One region of the Streptomyces sp. NPDC049813 genome, then DNA from elsewhere that is predicted to be linked to it. Evidence: riboswitches for the same ligand, from Rfam matches in the RefSeq annotation. Region 1 holds a riboswitch; each other region holds the start of a gene.
What was found. A riboswitch is a leader RNA that binds a small molecule or an ion and turns the genes downstream of it on or off. The one in region 1 is predicted to bind cobalamin.
Positions count from the first base shown of each region.

Region 2: linked by a shared signal. The riboswitch ahead of ACIBW6_RS03515 (energy-coupling factor ABC transporter permease) and the one ahead of ACIBW6_RS10785 (ribonucleoside-diphosphate reductase subunit alpha) in region 1 are both predicted to bind cobalamin.
Region 3: linked by a shared signal. The riboswitch ahead of ACIBW6_RS17125 (HoxN/HupN/NixA family nickel/cobalt transporter) and the one ahead of ACIBW6_RS10785 (ribonucleoside-diphosphate reductase subunit alpha) in region 1 are both predicted to bind cobalamin.

Region 1 is NZ_JBITLI010000004.1:75,927-83,707, reverse strand. Features, by position in the region: gene ACIBW6_RS10790 (ribonucleotide-diphosphate reductase subunit beta) at 1-281, opposite strand, end outside; gene ACIBW6_RS10785 (ribonucleoside-diphosphate reductase subunit alpha) at 281-2,665, opposite strand; cobalamin riboswitch at 2,789-2,932, opposite strand; gene mctP (monocarboxylate uptake permease MctP) at 3,057-4,679, opposite strand; gene ACIBW6_RS10775 (DUF3311 domain-containing protein) at 4,676-4,966, opposite strand; gene ACIBW6_RS10770 (GntR family transcriptional regulator) at 5,098-5,862, opposite strand; gene ACIBW6_RS10765 (extracellular solute-binding protein) at 6,252-7,532, shown strand; gene ACIBW6_RS10760 (carbohydrate ABC transporter permease) at 7,628-7,781, shown strand, end outside.
Region 2 is NZ_JBITLI010000001.1:793,671-801,451, reverse strand. Features, by position in the region: gene ACIBW6_RS03540 (helix-turn-helix domain-containing protein) at 1-414, shown strand, start outside; gene tsaD (tRNA (adenosine(37)-N6)-threonylcarbamoyltransferase complex transferase subunit TsaD) at 635-1,693, opposite strand; gene ACIBW6_RS03530 (energy-coupling factor ABC transporter ATP-binding protein) at 1,845-2,702, opposite strand; gene cbiQ (cobalt ECF transporter T component CbiQ) at 2,699-3,448, opposite strand; gene ACIBW6_RS03520 (energy-coupling factor ABC transporter substrate-binding protein) at 3,456-3,842, opposite strand; gene ACIBW6_RS03515 (energy-coupling factor ABC transporter permease) at 3,839-4,540, opposite strand; cobalamin riboswitch at 4,569-4,755, opposite strand; gene ACIBW6_RS03510 (VOC family protein) at 4,845-5,234, opposite strand; gene ACIBW6_RS03505 (response regulator transcription factor) at 5,367-6,068, shown strand; gene ACIBW6_RS03500 (sensor histidine kinase) at 6,061-7,152, shown strand; gene ACIBW6_RS03495 (SAM-dependent methyltransferase) at 7,244-7,781, opposite strand, start outside.
Region 3 is NZ_JBITLI010000007.1:117,559-125,339, forward strand. Features, by position in the region: gene ACIBW6_RS17120 (hypothetical protein) at 154-1,371, opposite strand; gene ACIBW6_RS17125 (HoxN/HupN/NixA family nickel/cobalt transporter) at 1,674-2,786, opposite strand; cobalamin riboswitch at 2,818-3,038, opposite strand; gene ACIBW6_RS17130 (inorganic diphosphatase) at 3,068-3,571, opposite strand; gene ACIBW6_RS17135 (GNAT family N-acetyltransferase) at 3,664-4,164, opposite strand; gene rho (transcription termination factor Rho) at 4,194-5,390, opposite strand; gene ACIBW6_RS17145 (class I SAM-dependent methyltransferase) at 5,985-6,698, shown strand; partial or broken gene ACIBW6_RS17150 (oxidoreductase) at 6,750-7,547, opposite strand; partial or broken gene ACIBW6_RS17155 (TetR family transcriptional regulator) at 7,545-7,781, shown strand, end outside.

The sequences.
Region 1 (7,781 bases):
TCGGGGGAGTTGATGTGCTTGTACAGCGTCAGGACCAGGTTGTTCGCCACGATCGAGTCGCCGGTCGCGAAGAACGCGACGAGCCGGCCGATCATGTGCTGCTCGCCCGGCGACAGCTTCGCGAGGTCGGCGACGTCCGAGTGGAGGTCGACCTCCTCCACGGTCCAGGTGTTCTTGATGGCGTCCCGGTAGCGCTCGTAGAAGTCCGGGTAGCGCATGGGGCGCAGGGTCAGCTCGAAGCCCGGGTCGAGCAGGTTCTTCTCGGTGGTGGTGTCCGTCATTACTGGCAGGCCTCGCAGGACTCGGGGTTTTCCAGGGAGCAGGCGACCGCGTCGCTCTCGGGCACGGTCTGGGCGGGTACGGCGGCGCGGCCCGCCGCGCGGGCGATCCGCGTCGCGGGGCGCGAACGCAGGTAGTACGTCGTCTTCAGCCCGGACTTCCAGGCGTACGCGTACATGGAGGAGAGCTTGCCGATGGTCGGCGTCTCCATGAACAGGTTCAGGGACTGGGCCTGGTCGAGGAACGGGGTGCGCGCCGCCGCCATGTCGATGAGGCCGCGCTGCGGCAGCTCCCACGCGGTGCGGTACAGCGCGCGGATCTCCTCGGGCACCCAGGTGAAGCCCTGCACCGAGCCGTTGGACTCGCGCAGCGCCTCCCGGGTCTGCGCGTCCCACACGCCGAGCCGCTTCAGGTCCTCCACCAGGTACGCGTTGACCTGGAGGAACTCGCCGGACAGCGTCTCGCGCTTGAACAGGTTGGAGACCTGCGGCTCGATGCACTCGTAGACCCCCGCGATGGAGGCGATCGTCGCGGTCGGCGCGATGGCGAGCAGCAGCGAGTTGCGCATGCCGACGGCGGCGATACGTTCCCGCAGCGCGGCCCACCGCTCCGGCCAGGTCACCTGGGCATCGGGGTAGTGGTCGGGGTGCAGGACGCCGCGGGCGGTGCGGGTCTTCTCCCAGGCGGGCAGCGGGCCGATGGGGGTCCCCCCTGCACCGGAGCTTGTCGAAGGCGCTTGGGGGCGCTCGGCGAGGTCGGCGGAGGCCTCGTACGCGGCGAGCATGATCCGCTCCTGGATCCGCGTGGACAGTGCCTTGGCCGCGGGGGAGTCGAAGGGCAGCCGCAGCTTGAAGAAGACGTCTTGGAGGCCCATCGCGCCGAGGCCGACCGGACGCCAGCGGGCATTGGAGCGGCCCGCCTGCTCGGTCGGGTAGAAGTTGATGTCGACGACGCGGTCGAGGAAGGTGACGGCGGTGCGGACGGCCTCGTCGAGTCGCTCCCAGTCGATGGTGCCGTCGGCCACGAACGCCCCGAGGTTGACCGAGCCGAGGTTGCAGACGGCCGTCTCGCCGTCGTCCGTCACCTCCAGGATCTCCGTGCACAGGTTCGAGGAGTGGACGGTGTGGCCGGGCTCCGCGGTGCGGTTGGCGGCGTCCTTGAAGGTCATCCAGCCGTTGCCGGTCTGGGCGAGCGTGCGCATCATGCGGCCGTACAGGTCGCGGGCCGGGATCGTCCGCAGGGCCTTGCCGTCGGCCTCCGCGCGGCGGTAGGCGGCCTCGAACTCCGCGCCGTACAGGTCGACGAGCTCGGGCACGTCGGCCGGGGAGAACAGCGACCAGTCGGCGCCGTCGGCGACGCGGCGCATGAACTCGTCGGGGATCCAGTGCGCGAGGTTCAGGTTGTGGGTGCGCCGCGCGTCCTCGCCGGTGTTGTCGCGCAGCTCCAGGAACTCCTCGATGTCGGAGTGCCAGGTCTCCAGGTAGACCGCGGCCGCGCCCTTGCGCCGCCCGCCCTGGTTCACGGCGGCGACCGACGCGTCGAGGGTCTTCAGGAACGGCACGATGCCGTTGGAGTGCCCGTTCGTGCCGCGGATCAGCGAACCCCGGCTGCGGATGCGGGAGTAGGAGAGCCCGATGCCACCGGCGTGCTTGGAGAGGCGGGCCACCTGGTGGTAGCGGTCGTAGATCGAGTCCAGCTCGTCCAGCGGGGAGTCGAGCAGGTAGCAGCTCGACATCTGGGGGTGGCGGGTGCCGGAGTTGAAGAGGGTGGGGGAGGAGGGCAGGTAGTCCAGGCGGCTCATCAGGCCGTAGAGGGCCGCCACTTCGTCCAGCGCGTGGGCGCTGTCGTCCTCGGCGAGACCCGCCGCGACGCGCAGCATGAAGTGCTGCGGGGTCTCGATGACGTGCCGGGTGATCGGGTGGCGCAGCAGGTAGCGGCTGTGCAGCGTGCGCAGGCCGAAGTAGCCGAACCGGTCGTCGGCCGCGGGGTCGACGAGCGCGTCGAGCCGGGCCGCGTGGGTGCGCACGAACGCGGCGGTGCGGTCGGCGATCAGCCCCTCGCGGTGGCCGGCCGCGACGGAGCCGGTGAAGGAGGTGACGCCCTGCGAGGCGGCCTCCGCGGCGATGGAGAGCGTGAGCAGCCGGGCGGCGAGCCGGGAGTAGACCGGGTCGTCGGAGATCAGCCCGGCCGCGGCCTCGGTGGCGAGTTCGCGCAGCTCGGCCGCGTCGGCGCGGGCACTGCGGCCGCGCAGCGCGGCGGCGGCGACCCGGCCGGCGTCGGTGCCGGGGAGATCGGCGGTCAGCTCGGTCAGGGTGCGCAGCAGGGCGGTGCCCGGAGCGTCGTCCGGTGCGGCGGCAACCGGTTCGGCGGGCGGCGCGATGGTCACGTGGGGGCTCTCCCTCGCTCGGCTCGAGGCCTGCGGGGAGGAGTGGCTCGGGCGCGCATACAGGGGGGCGCCTTCGTCACCGGCCCATTCCGCGAGGCCCGGACGTCTGTCCACCTGGGCCGGACGGTCCGGGTGGGCTGCGACAGGTCGTCGGACTCACGCGAACACCCTTATGGGTGCGTACGTTCACCGTTGCGGGACAGTTCCGGATTTGCACCGGATTCCCCTGCGGCTGCAGCGAGAGCGAGCATACATGTTGTGCTGGGTGTTCGCGGCAGCCCCATATCTTGTGTCGGCGCGGTGTCGCGAGCGCCTCCCCGCCGGGGTGCCCGGAACACGAGGACGGGCCCCTCCCGCGTGGGAGGGGCCCGTCGGTCGAGCATGCCCGCGGCTAGTGACCGCCCGCCCCGACGACGGGCAGGTCCTGCTGTACGCCCTCGTCGCCGGCGTCGGCGGTGTAGTCCCCGGGGGACGTCTCGTCGACGCCCGCAGGGGCCTTCACGGCGTTCAGGACGAAGGTGAGGACCACGGTCACGACCACGTTCATCACGAACGCCGTCAGACCGATGTAGCCGATCTCCCCGATGCCGGGGATCTCCTTTGAGGAGCCGCCGAAGTGCGCCTGGGTGGGCGAGGCCACCCCGTACGCGGCGAGCGTGCCGTAGACCATGCCGACCGCCCAGCCGGCGAGCAGCGCCCACCGGTGGAACCAGCGGGTGAACAGGCCGCCGACCAGGGCGGGCATGGACTGCAGGATCCAGATGCCGCCGAGCAGCTGGAAGTTGATGGCGACGGTCTTGTCCATGGTGAGGACGAAGACGAGCGCGCCGACCTTCACCAGCAGCGAGACGAGCTTGGAGACCTTGGTCTCCTGCGCCGGGGTCGCGTCGGGCTTGATGAAGTCCTTGTAGATGTTGCGCGTGAAGAGGTTCGCCGCGGCGATGGACATGATCGCCGCCGGGACCAGCGCGCCGATGCCGATGGCCGCGAACGCGACCCCCGTGAACCAGTCGGGGAACATGTCCTCGAAGAGCTGCGGGATCGCCAGCTGGCCGTTCTGCACCTTGATCCCGGCCGCGATCGCCATGAACCCGAGCAGCGCCAGCAGGCCCAGCATGAGCGAGTAGAGCGGCAGGATCGTGGTGTTGCGGCGGATCACGTTGCGGCTCTTGGACGACAGGGTCGCCGTGATCGAGTGCGGGTACATGAACAGCGCGAGCGCCGAGCCGAGCGCCAGGGTCGCGTAGGTCCAGTGGCCCGCCTCACCGGGCGCGAGGGCGCCGATCGGTTGCCCGGTCTTCGGATTCAGCTGCTCGAACTTCTTGCCGGCCGCGGCGAAGATGTCGTCGAAGCCGCCGAGCTTGATCGGGATGTAGATGATGGCGACCAGGATGACGAGGTAGATCAGGCCGTCCTTGACGAACGCGATCAGCGCCGGGGCCCGCAGGCCCGAGGAGTAGGTGTAGGCCGCGAGCACGCCGAAGGCGATGAGCAGCGGCAGGTCCTTGACGAACCAGTTGGTGTTCTCGCCGCCGCCGACGCCCATCACGTCGAGCACGGCCTGGATGCCGACCAGCTGGAGTGCGATGTAGGGCATCGTGGCGAGGATGCCGGTGATCGCGACGGCCAGCGACAGGCCCTTCGAGCCGAAGCGGCCGCGCACGAAGTCGGACGTGGTCACGTACCCGTGCTTGTGCGAGACCGACCACAGGCGCGGCAGGAACGTGAAGATCAGCGGGTAGACCAGGATCGTGTAGGGCACGGCGAAGAAGCCGGACGCGCCCGCCGCGTAGATCGCCGCGGGGACGGCGACGAAGGTGTACGCCGTGTAGAGGTCGCCGCCGAGCAGGAACCAGGTGATCCAGGTGCCGAACGAGCGGCCGCCCAGGCCCCATTCGTCGAGCGAGTCGCTCTCGGAGCGGCGCCAGCGCGCGGCGAGGAAGCCCATGACCGTGACGGCCAGGAAGAAGAAGATGAAGACGGTGAGCGCGACACCGTTGACGCCACCGTTCATCGCGGGCTCCCCGGAGTCGTCGCGGCGGCCTTGCGGCCGCGCTGGTCACGCTGCCACAGCTTGTACGCGATCATCGTCAGTCCGGTCGAGACGAGCACCCAGAGCATCTGGTACCAGTAGAAGAACGGGATGCCGATGAAGGTCGGGTCGATCTTGGCGTAGGAGCCGACCCAGAGCATCGCCACGAACGGAGCGACCAGGCAGAGCCCGATCACGACGCGGACCGGTGTCACCACCGGTCTCCCCACTTCTTGCGCGCGTGGCGCACCTTTTGGCGCATCGGGCATGTCGGGTTCCGTCCCCTCGCTGGTCCCACTTATCTCACGTTTAACGTGCGGGAAATCTAGGCGAGAGTCTTGATCTATGGAACCCCTGTCCGGATAACGGACGAGCCTCTTCCGGTTGTCGTTCCCCGGCGTCAGTCCATCGGGCGCTTGAGCCGCGCCACGAACTTGTAGCGGTCGCCCCGGTAGACCGAGCGCACCCACTCCACCGGCTGGGCCGACCCGTCGATCGAGTGGCGGGAGAGCATCAGCATCGGCAGGCCCACGTCGGTGCCGAGCAGCCCGGCCTCGCGCGGCGTGGCCAGCGACGTCTCGATGGTCTCCTCGGCCTCGGCGAGGTGGACGTCGTAGACCTCGGCGAGCGCCGTGTAGAGAGAGGTGTACTTGACGAGCGAGCGGCGCAGCGCCGGGAAGCGCTTGGCCGACAGGTGCGTGGTCTCGATGGCCATCGGCTCGCCGCTGGCCAGGCGCAGCCGCTCGATGCGCAGCACGCGGCCGCCGGCGGAGATGTCGAGCAGCCCGGCGAGGGTGTCGTCCGCGGTGACGTACCCGATGTCGAGCAGTTGGGAGGTCGGCTCCAGGCCCTGCGCCCGCATGTCCTCGGTGTACGAGGTCAGTTGCAGCGCCTGGGAGACCTTGGGCTTGGCGACGAAGGTGCCCTTGCCCTGGATGCGCTCCAGGCGGCCCTCGACGACCAGCTCCTGGAGCGCCTGGCGGACGGTGGTGCGCGAGGTGTCGAACTCGGCGGCGAGCGTGCGCTCCGGCGGCACCGGGGTGCCCGGCGGCAGCGTCTCCGTCATGTCGAGCAGATGCTTCTTGAGGCGGTAGTACTTGGGCACGCGTGCGGTGCGGACGGGTGCCCCGCTCTCGTTCTCCGCACTGCTCACATCGGTACTCATGCTCCGCCTTCCCGGCTTCGGTGCCGATGCGGCCGACCTACCCATCGGCCACGGCTCACATCGTGGCACGGCTCGTCGCGGGGGACTCCCCGTACGCTCCGTGATCCCTTCTTATACCGTCCGGTGACGGCCTGGTCTAGTCCACGCACCCGGTTATGGGAGCGCTTCCCCGAGGGGCTCAACACCCTTGTGCCATCGGGTCGGTGTCGTTCCTGTAACGGACGCCGGGACCTTTCTCGGCCACCCTTGACACGTCTATTGGTCTGGGCCAAGCTCCGGGTACTGGTCTAAACCATTAAACCTAGACCGGGTCCCAGTCCCCAGGTGCACTACTCGTCGTATGCGTCGCTGTGGGTGGGGGGGTTGCTGGCATCCCTGAGGAGGGTGACGTGAAGCGCAAGCTGATAGCGGCAATGGGTATCGCGGGCATGATGGTCTCGGTCGCGGCGTGTGGCGACAGTGACGACAAGTCCGGTAACGCGGGGGCGGACGCCAAGGAGCTGACCGTCTGGCTGACGGTCGACGCCCAGAACAACTGGCCGGAGCTGGTCAAGGCCGCGGACGCCGCGGTCAAGAAGAAGCACCCCGGCGTGAAGATCAACCACGAGTACTACGGCTGGCCGGACAAGCCCGCCAAGCTCGACGCCGTCCTCGCCACCGACAAGGTGCCGGACGTGGTCGAGATGGGCAACACCGAGATGCTCAGCTACATGGTCAAGGGTGCCCTGGCCCCCCTGGACACGGCTAAGTTCGAGAACTCCGACCAGTGGCTCGACGGCCTCAAGGCCTCGGTGACGTACGACGGCAAGACCTACGGCGTGCCGTACTACGCCGGCGGCCGCATCGCGACCTGGCGCAAGGACATCGCGTCCGCCTCCGGGGTCAAGACGACGCCGAAGACGTACAAGGAACTCACCGCCGACCTGGACAAGATCCAGAAGAAGCAGGGTGACAAGTTCAACGCCTGGTTCCAGCCCACCCGCGACTGGTACGCGGCCATGTCCTTCGTCTACGACGCCGGCGGCTCCATCGCCAAGGACGAGGGCGGCACGTGGAAGGCCAACCTCTCCTCGCCGGAGTCCCAGAAGGGGCTGACCGAGTTCAAGAACGTCATCGACAAGTACATGCACGGTGACAAGACCAAGGACGAGTCCGACCGCTACATCGTCTACGGCCAGGGCAAGTCGAACATGATCTTCGGCGCGGCCTGGGAGGGCGCGACCTCCGCCGACCCGAAGAACGACAAGACCGGCAAGCTCAAGGATAACCTGGAGAACTTCGTCATGCCGGGTCCGTCCGGCAAGGCGATGCCCGTCTTCCTCGGCGGCTCCGACCTCGCCGTCCCGGTCAAGTCGGACGCGCAGGCGCTCAGCGCCGAGTGGATCAACGCCTTCACCGGTGCCAAGGGCCAGAAGGGCCTGATGGCCAAGGGCAACCTGCCCAACAACAAGACGGACCTCGCGACGATGAAGGCGGACCCCAAGACGGAGGTCCCCGCGACCGCCGCCGAGTCCAACTGGTTCGTCCCCATGGCTCCCGGCTGGGGCCAGGTCGAGAAGGCCCAGGTCCTGCAGACCATGCTGCAGGCGATCGGCACCGGCAAGAAGTCGGTCGCGGACGCCGCGAAGGAAGCGGACGCCAAGATCGACAAGGTCATCAACACCAAGTGACCTGAGCGCGGGACCCCGCCCACCGGGCCGGGGTCCCGCCGCCTGTTCGGCTTTGCTGCTTTGCACAACCTGAGGGACCGCTGAGGAGTGCGCGGATGAGTGCCGCTGACACGACGACCGCCAAGATGCCGCCGGCGCGGCCGGCCCCGTCGTCCGATGGGGGAGGCGTGCCCCCGCAGATGCCACGCAAGAAGCGGTCGGCCGGCTCGGCCGCGACGCCCTGGGCGCTGCTCGCCCCCTGCCTGCTGA
Region 2 (7,781 bases), on a different contig from region 1:
CTCGCCCGCGCCCTGGACACCACGCTCGATCAGCTCGTGGAGACCGCCACCGAGGACGTCGTCACCAGCCCGACGATCGACAGCACCCACGGCCGCATGCGCTGGACCGTCAAGGCCGATCCCGGGATGAGCGTGGTCCGCCAGCGCATGACGGAACCGCCTCCCGACAACCCCGCGCGCATGCGCGCGCACCCGGGACGCGAATGGTTCGTCGTACTGTCCGGCCGGGCGGTGCTCATGCTCGGCCACCGCCGCTTCCGCCTGGAGGCCAACCAGGCCGCCGAGTTCCCGACGATGATGCCCCACGCGATCGGCGCCGACGGCGGACCCTGCGAGATCCTGGGCATCTTCGACCGCGACGCCCGCCGCGGCCACCAGAGCGATGGCGGCGACGACGCCCAGGCAGCTCCCTGAGGTTCGCGTGCGATCAGCCCCACCGGACGCCCAGACAAACAGAGGCGCACGCAGAGCGCCCTTCAGGGGCGCGAGGAACTGCGCGACCAGCCCCCACCGGACGCACAGACAGACAGGGGCGCCCGGAGGGCGCCTTTCAGGGGCGCGGGGAACTGCGCGACCAGCCACGACGACGCGGCAGACGAACGACGGCCCCACGGGCCACATGGCATGCCTCGCCTCACGCCGCCCGAACCGCCGGCGCGGGCAGCGGAGTGAGGGAGGCGTACTCCAGGGGGGCGGACGGGTCGACGGACACGTCGAGCGGGGCCGGCGCGGCGCCGGAGCGGACCAGGAGGTCACCGACCGCCGCGATCATGGCGCCGTTGTCGGTGCACAAGGTCATGGGCGGTACGCGCAGTTCGATCCCGGCCGCCGCACAGCGCTGTTCGGCCAGGGCCCGGACCCGGGAGTTCGCGGCCACTCCCCCGACGACGATCAGCGTGCGCACGTCGTGGTCACGGCAGGCACGCAGGGCCTTGCGGGTGAGGACGTCGGCGACGGCCTCCTGCAGAGCCGCGGCGCCGTCGGCGACCGACGGCTCCGCGCCGCGCAGCCGGTGCTGTTCCACCCAGCGCGCAGCCGCCGTCTTGAGCCCGGAGAAGGAGAACGCGTACGGGTCGTCGCCCGGTCTGGTCAGCGGACGGGGGAAGGCGACCGCGCGCGGGTCGCCTTCCCGCGCGGCGCGGTCGATGGCGGGCCCGCCGGGATAGGGCAGCCCCAGGATGCGGGCGACCTTGTCGAAGCACTCGCCGGCCGCGTCGTCCAGGGTGTCGCCCAGATGCAGGATCGGCTCGCGCACCAGATCGCGGACCAGGAGCAGCGAGGTGTGACCGCCGGAGACGACCAGGACGACGCACGGCTCCGGCAGCGGGCCGTGCTCCAGCGTGTCCGCGGCGACGTGCCCGGCCAGATGGTGCACGCCGTAGAGCGGCACGCCCGCCGCGTACGCGAGCGTCTTGGCTCCGGCCAGCCCGACCTGCAGGGCCCCCGACAGGCCGGGGCCCGTCGTGACGGCCACCGCGTCGAGCTGCCCGAGCCGCAGTCCGGCCTCGGCCAGCGCCTGCCGGACGACCGGCCGGAACGCCTGGAGGTGGGCGCGCGAGGCGATCTCGGGCACGACACCGCCGAACCGCGCGTGCTCGTCCATGCTCGACGCCACCACGTGGGCCAGCAGCCTTCCGTCCTGCACGATTCCCGCGCCGGTCTCGTCGCACGACGACTCGATTCCCAGCACCACCGGTCCGCTCACCACGGCCTCCTTCTGCACATACTCCGCAGTTGCAATATATGTGCAACAAGCGAGTGCGGCGGACCGCCCCCGGAGGCGGCCCGGCTTCGGCCAGGCGCGGGCGGAGTCGCGTCGCGTACGGCGCGGCCCGGGGACCCGCTCAGCCGGCGGCCTCCCCGCCTCGTAAGGCCGCGGCGTACGCGTCGAGTTCCGCCGCCGTGCGTGGCCCCCGCGCGTCGTCCTCGATCAGCCGCTGTGCGCGCAGGAGCCGCCCGGCGGCGATCCCCCAGGCGGGCCGGAGTCCCGCCTGCGCGAGGAGGTCCGCGCGGGCGAGCGTGGCGGCGGCCGGGCCCAGGTGCGGGCCGGACGGGGTGAGCAGGGCGACGTCGTCGGCCCAGCGCAGCGCCAGGTCCACGTCGTGGGTGGCCATCACGACGGTGGTGCCGTCCGCGCGGAGCCCGGCGAGGGTGTCCAGCAGACGCTCCTGCCCTTCGGGGTCGAGGCCGGCCGTGGGCTCGTCGAGGATCAGGACACGGGGGCGCAGGGCGACGGCTCCCGCGATGGCGGCCCGCTTGCGCTGGCCGAAGGAGAGCAGGTGGGTGGGCCGGTCCGCGAGGTCGCTGATGGCGAGCGCGGCCAGCGCCCACGCGACGCGCCCGGCGACCTCGTCGCGGGGCAGCCCCAGGTTGACCGGCCCGAAGGAGACGTCCTCCGCGACCGAGGCCGCGAAGAGCTGATCGTCCGGGTCCTGCAACACCAGCTGCACCGTGGTCCGCAGGCGGGTCAGGCCGGCCCGGTCGTAGGTCACCGGCACTCCGTCGAGAGCGAGGTGCCCGGTCCGGGGACGCAGCCCTCCGCTCAGCAGCCGCATCAGGGTGGTCTTGCCGCTGCCGTTCCTGCCGAGGAGGGCCAGGGCGCGTCCGGGACGGATCGCGAAGTCGAGGTCGCTGAGCACGAGGGGACCGTCCTCGTAGGCGTACGACGCCCCGCGCAAGGCCACCAGGGCGTCATCGTTCATCGGAGCAGCCTTTCGAGTACGTACGTGAGGACCGCCAGCGCGGTGAGCAGTCCCAGCGCCCCGGCCACGAAGCGGGGGGAGACAGGGGTGTCGGCGGTCAGCACGCGCAGGGTGCCGTCGTAGCCGCGGCCCGCAAGGCCCTGCTGCATGCGTCCCGCACGGTCGAACGCCTTGACGAAGGCGACGCCGCCCAGCCCCGCCAGGGAGCGGAAGGCGGCCGCGCGGGTGGCGTGGCCGAGCCGCGCGGCCTGGGCCTCGCGGATGCTGCGGACCGACGCGAGCAGCAGGAAGATCATCCGGTACATCACCAGCGCCACGTCCACGACCGGCGCGGGCACGCCCAGCCGCGACAGCCAGGTCAGGACGTCGGTCACGGGGGTGGTGAAGGCGAACAACAGCACCCCCAGCGAGGCGGCGCAGGAACGCAGCAGGACGTCCGCCGCGCGCTCCCACCCGTGCGGGGCGAGCGCGACGAACGCCCCCGGGCCGCCGATCCGCACGGTCAGGGTGGCGGCGCCGGTGAGGCAGAAACCCAGCGGGACGCGCCAGGCCCGCCACACCTTGCGGGCGGCCACGCCGGCCGGGCCCAGCAGCAGCGCGAGGGCCGCGACGAGGACGAGGACGGCCCCCGGCCACGGTGGCAGGGTGACGGCGAGCGCGGTGAGTCCGAGGCCGAGGACGGCTTTTTCCAGGGGGTGGCGGCGGCGCCAGCGACTGCTGTGCGCCGCCACGTCGATCGGCAGCACGAGAGGTTCAGTTCCGGTCCCCGGCCGCGGTGGCGGCCGCTGTCCCCTCGGCCGGGTCACCGTTCGCGGTGCCCGCCGTGACGCCTTCCGTCGCGCGCCGCTCGCCCTGCCTGCGTCCGCGGCGCAGCCCGAAGTAGTACGCGAGCACGCCTGCCCCCAGGGCCGCCTGGAGGGCGAAGAGGGCGGACTCGATCTCCCCCGACGGGGGCTCGTAGAGCGGGGAGAACCACGGCTCGTAGTCCGGCTCGATCTCGGTGATGGCCGTCTCCGCCTCGGCGTCGGCCCCGGCGAAGGGCTCCTTCTTGTGGTCGCCGAGACCCAGTGCGAGCGGCAGGACGGCGAGCGCGGCCACCACGATCAGGAGCAGGAGGTTGATCTTCGTGTTCCGCTTCACCGGGCCACCGCCTCGGGAGCGGTGGCCGGGCGGGCGCCGGTGACGAGGACGCCGAGGCGGGTCAGTTCGCCCTTGCTGGACTGGACGAGCAGCCGCATCACGAGCACGGTGAGCAGCCCCTCGCTGACGGCCAGCGGGATCTGCGTGACCGCGAAGATCGACCCGAACTTGCCGAGCGCGCCCAGGAATCCGCTGCTCGGGTCGGGGAAGGCCAGGGCGAGTTGCACGCTCGTGACGCAGTAGGTCGACAGGTCCGCGACGAACGCCCCGAAGAAGACGGTGACCATCAGCGGCACGCCGTAGCGGCGCAACAGCCGGTAGCTGCCGTAGCCGGCCCACGGCCCGACGATCGCCATGGAGAACGCGTTGGCGCCCAGGGTGGTGAGTCCGCCATGGGCCAGCAGGAGCGCCTGGAACAGCAGGGTGATCGTCCCGAGGACCGTCATGATCGGCGGCCGGAACAGGATGGCCCCGAGTCCGGTGCCGGTGGGGTGCGAGCAACTCCCGGTGACGGAGGGCAGCTTGAGTGCGGACAGGACGAAGGTGAAGGCGCCGGACGCGCCGAGCAGCAGCGTGCTCTCCGGGTTCTGCCTCACCTCCCGGGTCAGTGAGCGGACCCCGTGGACGACGAACGGCGCGGCCGCGACGCCCCAGGCGACCGCGTGCGCAGGGGGCAGGAAACCCTCGGCTATGTGCATGGCTGAACGGACCTTTCCAGCACCTCGTGGATGGTTGAAACGCCCTGGCCGGTCTCCTGGCTGACGGGTGACACTGCCCGGATCTCCGCCTTCCCAGGTCCGAGGACCCAGTGGCCGCCCACTGAAGGGCTGGAGCCGGACTTCCCGATCACAGTGGCGAGGGCCGCACCGGTTCCACACCGGATTTCCCGTACACCAAGGCAAGGGGACAGTAATGCCCAGGTATCGCGCATGACAACAGCGACCCCGCGCGGGGACCTGCGCCCCGCACGTTCTGAAGGCCGGTCAGGGGGCCGTCCCGGTCCTACGGCGCCAGCGTGCGCAGGACGTCGAACTCGTTGCCCTCCGGGTCGGCCATGACCACCCAGTTCCGGGCCGAGCCCTGACCCACGTCCGTCCGGGTCGCGCCGAGGCCGAGCAGCCTGGTCACCTCGTCCTGCGTACTGCCGTCGATCGGGCTGACATCGAGGTGCAGCCGGTTCTTGGCGGTCTTGCCCTCGGGCACGCGGATGAAGACGAGGGTGGGCGGCATCTGGCGGGCCCGCACGTCCTCGACGGTCGGGACCCAGGAGCCGATCTCGACCTTGCCCTCACCCCGGTCGATCACCGTGAAGTCCAGGACCTCGCACCAGAACGCCGCGAGGCGCTCCGGGTCATGGCAGTCAACGGTCAGCTCGGTGAACCTACTTGTCATGCTTCCCCCCGCTCGTACGGACGGAGTTCAGCGTAGGCCGCCCGCCGGAGGCATCAGCCCGCACAGCCCTGTCGTCCGCGTACGCGGTTCTCGATACGCGGACGATATGTGCCCACTCGTACCATCGAGACCATGCGTGTGCTGATCGTCGAGGACGAGCCCTATATGGCGGAAGCCATCCGCGACGGTCTGCGGCTGGAGGCGATCGCGGCCGATCTCGCGGGGGACGGTGACACGGCGCTGGAGATGCTGGGCGTCAACAGGTACGACATCGCCGTCCTCGACCGCGACATCCCCGGCCCGTCCGGTGACGAGGTCGCCCGTCGCATCGTCGCCTCCGGCAGCGGCATGCCGATCCTCATGCTGACCGCGGCCGACCGGCTCGACGACAAGGCGTCCGGTTTCCATCTCGGGGCCGACGACTACCTCACGAAACCGTTCGAACTGCGGGAACTCGTCCTGAGGCTCCGCGCGCTCGACCGCAGGCGTGCCTACAGCCGGCCCCCGGTCCGGGAGATCGCCGGGCTGCGGCTGGACCCGTTCCGGCGCGAGGTCCACCGGGACGGCCGGTACGTCGCGCTGACGCGCAAGCAGTTCGCCGTGCTCGAGGTCCTCATCGCCGCCGAGGGCGGCGTCGTCAGCGCCGAGGAGCTGCTGGAGCGCGCGTGGGACGAGAACGCGGACCCCTTCACCAATGCCGTCCGGATCACTGTCTCCGCGCTGCGCAAGCGCCTCGGTGCGCCGTGGATCATCGCCACGGTCCCCGGTGTCGGCTATCGCATCGACGCGCAGCCGCAAGCCCCAGACGGGGACGAGGTAGCCGATCGTGGATAGGCCGCCTGGGCCGAGCGTCCGCCTCAAGCTCACCCTCAGCTACGCCGGGTTCCTCATGCTGGCCGGCGCCTTGGCGCTCGCCGCCGTAGGGATGTTCCTGCTGCGACAGGGGTGGCTGCAGACCAATGAAGAGGGGGCGTGGCGCAGCAACCCCGTCATCGAGTTCGTGCGGGCGTTCGCGCCGACGGCGGCCGCGGTGATGGTGTTCCTCCTCGTCTTCGGTCTCCTGGGCGGATGGGTCCTCGCCGGCCGGATGCTCGCTCCGCTGGCCCGCATCACCCACGCCACCCGCACGGCCGCCACGGGATCGCTCTCGCACCGCATTCGGATGCCGGGCCGCCAGGACGAGTTCCACGAACTGGCCGACGCCTTCGACGCGATGCTCGCCCGGCTGGAAGCGCACGTCGCCGAGCAGCGGAGGTTCGCGGCCAACGCCTCGCACGAACTACGCACCCCGCTGGCCGTCTCGAAGTCGCTCCTCGACGTGGCCCGCAGCGATCCGGCTCAGGACACCGGCGAGATCCTCGACCGCCTCCGCGCCGTCAACACCCGGGCGATCGACCTCACGGAGGCGTTGCTCCTGCTCAGCCGGGCCGACCAGCGTTCCTTCACCCGCGAACAGGTCGACCTGTCCCTCCTGGCGGAAGAAGCCACGGAGACGCTGCTGCCCCTCGCGGAGAAGAACGGCGTCACCGTCGAGACCCGCGGCGACGTCACCCCCGCGAGCGGATCGCCGGCGCTGCTGCTGCAACTGACCATGAACCTCGTCCACAACGCGATCGTCCACAATCTGCCCGCTGAGGGCCGGGTCCGGGTCACGAACGGCGTGCACGCGGGCCGCGCGACGCTCACGGTCGAGAACACCGGTGAGGTACTCCCCGCCCACCTGGTCTCGACGCTCACCGAGCCGTTCCGGCGGGGCACCGAGCGCATCCACGCCCACCAGACGGGCGTCGGCCTCGGCCTTGCCATCGTCGCCACCATCACCCGCGCACACGACGGCACCCTCACCCTGACCCCGCGCGACACCGGCGGCCTGTACATCACGGTGGAACTCCCCGCAGGTACGCCCCCGCTCCCGTGAGGTACGGCCGGCCGGGCGGGCCGGAGCCGACGTGCCCCCGCCCTCCTCGTCGGGCGGGGGCACACAGCACGGCGGGGCACTGGCCCGGGGGTCAACGCTTGCGCGCGACACCGCAATACGCGACCTCTACGGTCTCCTCCACCGGCTGCATGTCGTCCGGGCGCCAGACCGACGTGGCGACGACGCCTGGCTCCACGACGTCGAGTCCCGTGAAGTAGGCGGCTATCTCCTCCGGCGAGCGCAGGTGGTAGGTGTTGGCCGACTGCGCGTTGTACGCGGTCACCGCGGCGTTCAGCGCGTCGTTGGTGTCGATCCCGTCGCTCAGGGCCACGTAGCTTCCGGCGGGCAGCGCCGCCAGGTATGTGGCGACCAGTTCCCCGGGCCGGTCGGCGTCCGACAGCTGGCCCATGATGCCCAACAGCGTCAGGGCGACCGGCCGGCTGAAGTCCAGGGTCTTCGCCGCCTCGGCCAGGATGCGTTCCGGGTTGCGCACGTCCTCCGATATGTACGCGCACGCCCCCTCCGGGCTGCTCGTCAGCAGGGCGCGGGCGTGGGCGAGGACGAGCGGGTCGTTGTCGACGTAGACGATCCTGCTCTCCGGCGCGCTGCGCTGCGCCACCTCGTGCGTG
Region 3 (7,781 bases), on a different contig from region 1:
TCGACTCGACGAGCCTACGTCGACGCTAGCGAAACGGCAACGTTTCGCTGGGGTCGGCGGGAGTGATCCGCGCTACATCGCCCTGGGAACGCACCGGTGCCCGGCCTCCCACCAGGGGAGACCGGGCACCGGCCATGCGTGCGCGCGGAGGCGTCAGTCCTTCTGCTGCGCCGCCTGGAGCGCCGTGATGCAGACCGACAGGGCCGCCTGGAGCTCCTCCAGGCGCCGCACCATGTCGTCCTCGTAGATCGCGTCGATCTCCTGGACGTCGTCGAACGTCAGCTCCTCGAAGGCCTTCGTGGCCTTCTGCAGGCTGCTGTAGAACTTCGCGCGCCGCTCCTGCACCCGCAGTTCGGGATCGGACTCGACGGCCTCCGCGACGAGCGTGCGCACCGAGTCGTACGCCTCGCGGGCCCACTCGCCCGCCTCCTCGTCCTCGTCCAGCTCGTCGATCAGGGACAGGTGGCGCTCGGCCTCCTCGCGCAGCTGCGCCGGCGCCTCGATCTTCTGCCCCGCCGCCGTCTTGACCTCGCCCTCCTCGGCGATCCTGCGGACGTACTCGAGCCGGTCGCCGGTCCTGGACTCCTCGGCGACGGCCTTCTTCAGCTCGTCCGCCCGCACGATGTCGCGGGCCAGGCCCGAACGGAGCGCCGGGTCCTCGCCGAGGCGGTCCATCAGCGCCTTGCGGGCGGCCTCCGCCGTGCCCGGGTCGGCGAGGATCGCGGCCCGCAGCGCCGTCGGGTTCTCGGCGACCTCCAGCGCCTTGGTCGGCCGGATGCCCTCGGCCTCCGCGGCCTCGGTGATCGCCTGGCCGCGCACCGAACCGGCGCTGGAGCGCGACACGTAGTAGGACAACCAGAGCTCGGCGTCCGGCAGTTCGATGCCGGCGCCCGGGGTCAGGGCCTCGAACTGGGGCACCACCCCGTCGTCCGCCGCCCGGTCCCACGCCTTGTAGAAGCGCATGACGCGGTCGGCCGAACACTCCGCCAGCTCGGCGAACCTGCGCGCCGAGACCTTGGGTGTCTCGCCGGCGCTCTGGCCGCCGGGCCGGACGCTGCGGGCCACCTTCAGGGCGAAGGTCCAGCCGCCGGTCCGGGCGTAGCCGCCGAACGCCCGGGCGTCGGCGACGACGGCCTCCGCCACGTCGCCTGCGCCCGGCTCGTCATCCTCGTCGGCCGCGCTTTCCGCGCCGTCCTGGGGCTCCTCGTCGCGTCCGGCGGCCGGGGGCTGCCAGAAGTTCTCGTCCGCACCGGAGCCGGCCGGTCGCGCCTGCGGCACCTCGGTCGTGGACCGCGGCTCCGCGGCAGGCGCCTGCCCGGCGTCCGCGCTGGACGGCAGGACGGCCTCGGACGAGTCGGTGGCTACGGTCACGTGCGTACTCCTGCGTGTTCGGGCGGCTGCGGTTCGACGCGACACCCTATCGCTCCCGCCGTCGCCGGAGCGTCCCTGACGTGCCGGGACGGGCGGTCCGCCGGTGCCCGTGACCGGGCCCGCCGGCCGCAGTTCCCCCTTCTGCGGCCGGCGGGCCCGGGCCTCGACCATGCGCCGCGGCGGGAGAGCGAGGGCACGGGAGGCTCTGCACAGCACTATCGCAGCGGACACCGCCGCCGGGAGCGGGCCGAGTGACCCCGGGTGGGGGGCCGAACGGCCCGCGTCGCGTGAACGGCCCGCGCTCAGCCGCTCCCGGCGACCCGGGCCGACCACCGCTGCTCGACCCGGGCGAGGCGCCAGTACGCGAGCGCCGCCGCCCAGACCACCACGAACAGGCCGACGATGACGTAGCCGACGTTGTCGAGGTCGAGCCCGGCTATCCAGCCGGTCACCGCGTCCGAGAGGGAGAGCTTCTCGTGCAGGACGCCGACCAGCTCGATCGTGCCGATGAAGAACGCGACCGCGATCGACAGGCCGGTGATGGTGAGGTTGTAGAACACCTTGCGCACCGGGTTCGAGAACGCCCACTGGTACGCGAAGTTCATGAACGTCCCGTCGAGCGTGTCGAACAGGCTCATGCCCGCCGCGAACAGCAGCGGCAGGCACAGGATCGCGTACCAGGGCAGCCCGGCCGCCGCGCCGCTGCCCGCCATCACCATCAGCGTCACCTCGGTCGCCGTGTCGAAGCCGAGCCCGAAGAGGAAGCCGAGCGGGTACATCTGTCCCGGCCGGGTGATCGACCGGGTGAAGCGGCCCAGCACACGGTTCATGAAACCCCGGGAGTCCAGGTGCGCTTCGAGCTCCCGCTCGTCGTACGAGCCCCCGCGCATCGCCCGGAAGACCTTCAGGATGCCCAGCAGGGCGACGAGGTTCAGGGCGGCGATGAGGTACAGGAACGTACCGGAGACGGTCGTGCCGACGACACCGAGCGCCTGGTGGGTGCGGGACTCGTCGTTCAGCAGGATGCCCGCGAGGGCGGCCCCGCCCGCGACCAGGGCGGCCATCGCGACGACCACGCTGGAGTGGCCGAGCGCGAACCAGAACCCCACGGAGACCGGTCGTCTGCCGTCCGCCATCAGCTTGCGGGTCGTGTTGTCGATCGCCGCGATGTGGTCGGCGTCGAAGGCGTGCCGCATGCCGAGGGTGTACGCGGTGACGCCCAGGCCGATGCCGAAGGCCTTGTTGCCGACCTCGTAGTGCTCGGGGACGACGAGCAGGAACAGCACGCCGAACGCGACGACGTGCAGGGCCGCTATCACCGCCAGGAGCCCCGCGGTGCGCACGGTGTCCTCGCGGCGCCAGCGGAAGGCGGGCGGCCCGGCGGGCCGCGCAGGGGAGTTTCCGGGCAAGGTCATGCCTTGATCACGCTCCAGCACCTCGTGGAATCACTTCGTGAGATGCCGTGGCCGGTCTCCTGGCTTACGGGCGTGCCACGCCGCTCCGGCCTTCCCAGCCGCCGGGCGGCGGCCAGTGGCACGGTGGAGCGGTGCGTCCCGCGCCGTCCCGGGGGCGGAGCGGGGCCCGATCACAGTGGCGAGGGCCGCTCCGGACTTGACCCCTGGGGGCCGTCACCGGTCTTCCCGAGCACCACGGCCCGATCACCCTAGTCGACGCGCTCGCCGGCGCCGACGGGCGGTCAGGCCGGCCGGCGTCCGCGCGCCCGTGCGATCTCCTGGTAGGCCTTGTCCCGGCCCTCCCAGTGCGAGCCGTCCACCGACTTGCCGGGCTCCAGGTCCTTGTAGACCTCGAAGAAGTGGGTGATCTCCAGGCGGTCGAACTCCGGGATGTCCTCGATGTCCTGGATGGCGGCGTGGCGCGGATCGTGGGCGGGGACGCAGAGGATCTTCTCGTCGGGGCCCTTCTCGTCGCTCATCACGAACATGCCGATGGCCCGGCACTCGATGGTGCAGCCGGGGAACGTGGCGTCGGCGGTCAGCACGAGCGCGTCCAGCGGGTCACCGTCGCCGCCGAGCGTGCCGTCGATGTAGCCGTAGTCCGCGGGGTACTGGGTCGAGGTGAACAGCATCCGGTCGAGCCGGATCCGCCCGAGCTCGTGGTCCATCTCGTACTTGTTCCGGGACCCCTGCGGGATCTCCACGATCACGTCGAACGCCTCGCCCCGCGTCTCGCTGCCGCCCAATGTGGCCTCCTTGCCGCATTGCCGCCCGCTCGGATGCCACCGAGTGTGCGCCGTGGGCGGCGAGGGCGGAACCCCTGCGACCGCGGCGGAGTTCACACCGCGGGCGTGAGGGGGAGGACGAGTTCGGGGCGGTCCCAGGCGACGGCGGGCGGACGGGCGGCTGCGGTGCCGGTGCGCACGGCGCCCACGCTGCGGTAGAAGCCCTCGGCCGGTGGGTGCGCGACGACCCGGACGTGGTCCAGGCCCGCGGCGGCGGCCTCCTCGCGCATGTGGGCGACGAGCAGCCGGCCGATGCCCAGGCCCTGGGCGTCGTTCGCGACGAACATCAGGTCCAGCTCCGGCGGGGCGAGGAGCAGCGCGTAGAAGCCGAGAACGCGGGCGGGACGGTCCCGCGCCGTGTCGGTCGCGACGAAGACCCGGTGCGCCTCGATGTAGTCGGGCCCCATCCGGTAGCCCGCGACCATCGACGCGTACTGCCCCTCATAGGCGCGGGAGCCGCGCACGAGCCGGGTCAGCCTCTTGGCGTCGCCCGCGGTGGCCCGCCGCACCGTGACGGCCGGGTCGCGGCCGGGGCGCGTCAGGATCGAAGTCATGAAGCGAGTATTACGCATCCGGCCGGGTGTCAGCGGGTCGGGACCGTCGAGTGGACCTGGCGCAGGAACGCGGCGTTGTCCGGGGTACGGCGCAGCGTGTCGAGCAGCGACTCGTAGGCGCTGTGGGGGTCGCGGCCCTGGAGGGCCCGGCGCAGCCCGCGGACGGCCGCCGACTCCGCGGCGGACAGCAGGAGTTCCTCGCGGCGGGTGCCGGAAGGGGCGAGGTCGACGGCGGGGTGGACGCGGCGGTCGGCGAGGGCACGGTCCAGGCGCAGCTCCATGTTGCCGGTGCCCTTCAGCTCCTCGAAGAAGTAGTCGTCGGCGCGCGAACCGGTGTCGACCAGGGCGGTGGCGAGGACCGTCAGGGAACCCGCCTCCTCCGTGGCGCGGGCCGCGCCGAACAGGCGCTTGGGGCCGAGCAGCGCGGCCGCGTCGACCCCGCCGGAGAGGGTGCGGCCGCCGCCGGACGAGGAGGGGGCCGCGGTGTTGTACGCGCGGCACAGCCGGGTCAGCGAGTCGAGCAGGACCACGACGTCACGGCCCCGCTCGACCAGGCGCTTGGCGCGCTCCACGGCGAGTTCGGCGAGCGCGATGTGGGCCTTGGCCGGCTGGTCGAACGTGGAGGCGTAGACCTCGCCGCGCACGGAGCGCCGCATGTCGGTGACCTCCTCGGGGCGTTCGTCGACGAGCAGCACCATCAGGTGGGCCTCGGGGTGGTTGACGGCGACGGCCGCGGCGAGCTGTTGCAGCAGGACGGTCTTGCCGGTCTTCGGCGGCGCGACGATCAGGCCGCGCTGGCCCTTGCCGACGGGAGCGAACAGGTCGACGACGCGGCCCCCGAGGCCGCTCGCCGGGCTCTCCATGCGCAGGCGGTCGGTGGGGTGCAGGGGGGTGAGGTCGGCGAAGTGAGGGCGAGAGCGGATGCGGGCGGGAGCCGCATCCGTCGGTGCGCCCTCGACGGTCCCGACGTGGTCGAGCGCCTGGGGCCGGGTGCAGGTCCCGGTCACGAAGTCGCCCTTGCGCAGGCCGAGTCGGCGGATCAGGGCGGCGGGCACCTGGACGTCGCCGTCCGTCGGCAGCAGGCCGCTCCCGCGCAGCCGGCCCTGCCCGTTCGCCCCGATGTCGAGGACGCCGGCGGCCGGGGCGGGGGGTCGGGGTGTGGTGGCGGAACGTGCCTGGTCGGCGGGGGTGTTCCGCGGGGGGAGGGTGGTGGTGAGCGTGGTCATGGTCGGTCACGGTCCTTCGGGGTGTGGGTGGGGGTGTGGCTGGGGGGTGATGAGGGTCGGATGGTGGGGCTCGGCCTCCTGCGCTGGGGGCCCTGTGATGGGGGCCCTGCCGTCGGGGGTGGGGTGCCGCGCAGCCGTGGAGCGGGACGGAGATTCCCAGCTCCCCGCGGTGTGGCGGTGGGCACCGCCCATCGGGATGGACCAGGTGTGAGCCCCGTCCCCGGGGGCCGGGGCATCTTGCCCGGAGAACGGGCGGTGGGACGTGCCGCCGGAAAGGAGTGGCGGGCCCGGCCCGTGGAGGGAGCGGATCACGCCCGTGGAGTGGGGCGGCGGGGGCTCACCCCGACAGCCCGTGGCCCGGAAGGGCCTGGTGGCTCAGGGGTGGGGCGAACGGCCCGCCTGACCCTGCTGACCAGGTGCGACGTGTGCCAGGGCCGCGATCCGCAAGGGGAAGTGCGCTCAGGCACGGAGAGGAGAGATCGGCACCGGCGCCTCGAAGGGGGCGTACACATGTGCCGAACAGACCGTACCACTCGATGCGGGATGCGCGCCATGACCGCCCGCCGTCACCCCGCGGACCTATGCTGATCCGCCATGTTCACACCCCAGGGGCCCACCCTCCGCGAGCTGGCCGTGCAGGCGCTGTCGTCGGTCGAGCGCGGCTACGACCTGCTCGCGCCGAAGTTCGACCGGACGCCGTTCCGCACCCCCGACCTCCTGCTCGGCCCGGTCACGCGGGCGCTGCGCGACCTCGGTCCGTACGGCACCGGGCTCGACCTGTGCTGCGGGACCGGGGCGGGGCTCGGCGTGCTCCGCGAGGTGTGCACGGGGCGGAGCGTCGGGGTCGACTTCAGCGCGGGCATGCTGCGGGTCGCGCGCGCCGCCGAACCGGCGGCCTCGTGCGTGCGCGCAGACGCCCTCGCACTGCCCTTCGGGCCGGTCTTCGACCTCGTGGTGAGCTTCGGCGCGTTCGGTCACTTCGTACCGGGCCAGTACCCGGACCTGTTCACCCAGGTGCGCCAAGTGCTGCGCCCCGGAGGTCAGTTCGCGTTCCCGCTGCCGGCGCCGCCGCGCCCCGGTTCGCGCGGGTACTGGGCGATGCTCGGGTTCGACGGCGCGATGCGCCTGCGCAACGCGGTGTGGCGGCCGCCGTTCGTCATGTACTACCGCCCGTTCCGACTCGGCGACGTGCGGCGGGAGTTGGCACGGGCCGGGTTCGACGTCGCGCTGCGGCCCCTGCCCGAGCTGGGCGAGCGACCCGACGGCAGCCCGCGCTGCCGACTGGTCGTGGCTACGCGCCGCTCGTAGCGCGGTCCGTGGGCGCGGGTCAGGGGCCGGCTGCGTGGTGGACGGGAGCGGGAAGGTCACCCCGGTCAGCTCCTGCGAGACGTCCCACAGGCGCTGGGCCACCTCGGTGTCGGTGGCGGCCGGGGCCGCCGTGACCCGGGTCGGCGCCCCGCGCATCTCGCCGCGACCGCCCGGCCCGATGAACTCCCCGCCCCGCACGCCGGGTTCGGTCGCCGCGTACAGCTGGGGCAGCGCGCCCTGCTCCGCCGACTGCGCCAGCGGGCGGGCCAGATGGCCGAAGAGCAGGCGCGGCACCCACACCGTGCCGTTCGTCTGCAGGCCCGTCGCGCTGTACCCGGGGTGCGCGAGGACGCTGCGCAGCGGGGAGCCCGCCGCGGTCAGGCGCCGGTGCAGTTCGAGCCCGAACACCGCGTTGGCCGGCTTCGACTGCCGGTAGAACGCCATCGGCCGGTAGCCGCAGGCGCCGCTCAGATCGGTGAAGTCGATCCGTCCCTTGCGGTGTTCCAGCGAACTCACCGTCACCACCCGCGGATCCGGCGCCTGCGCCAGCAGGTCGAGCAGCAGCGCGGTGAGCGCGAAGTGCCCGAGGTGGTTCGTCGCGAACTGCACCTCGTGCCCCCGCGCGGTGAGGGTGTGCGGCGGCGCCATCACCCCCGCGTTGTTGAGGAGTACGTCGACGCGCGGGTGGTCGGCGCGCAGCCCGTCGGCGAAGGCGTGCACGGAGTCGAGGTCGGCGAGGTCGCGCCGGCGTACGTCGAGCCGGGCGGCGCCGGGCCGGCCCGCGGTCGCGGCGGCGGCCCGCCCCCGCTCCACGTCGCGCACGGCGAGGACGACGTGGGCGCCCCGGCGGCCGGAGTTTCCAAGCGGACCTTCTTCCGCTACTTCGCGTCCAAAGAGGACGTCGTGCAGTTCCTGACCGATATGGGTGCGGACATGGGCGCCGCGCTCGCCGCGCGGCCCGCCGGGGAAGCCCCGGCCGCGGCGCTGCTGCACACCGTGCGGGTGCCCGTCACCACGTGCGCGGCCGATTCCGAACGGGCGCTGCGGGTCGTCCGGTTGATCCTGCGCACCCCCGCCCTGCAC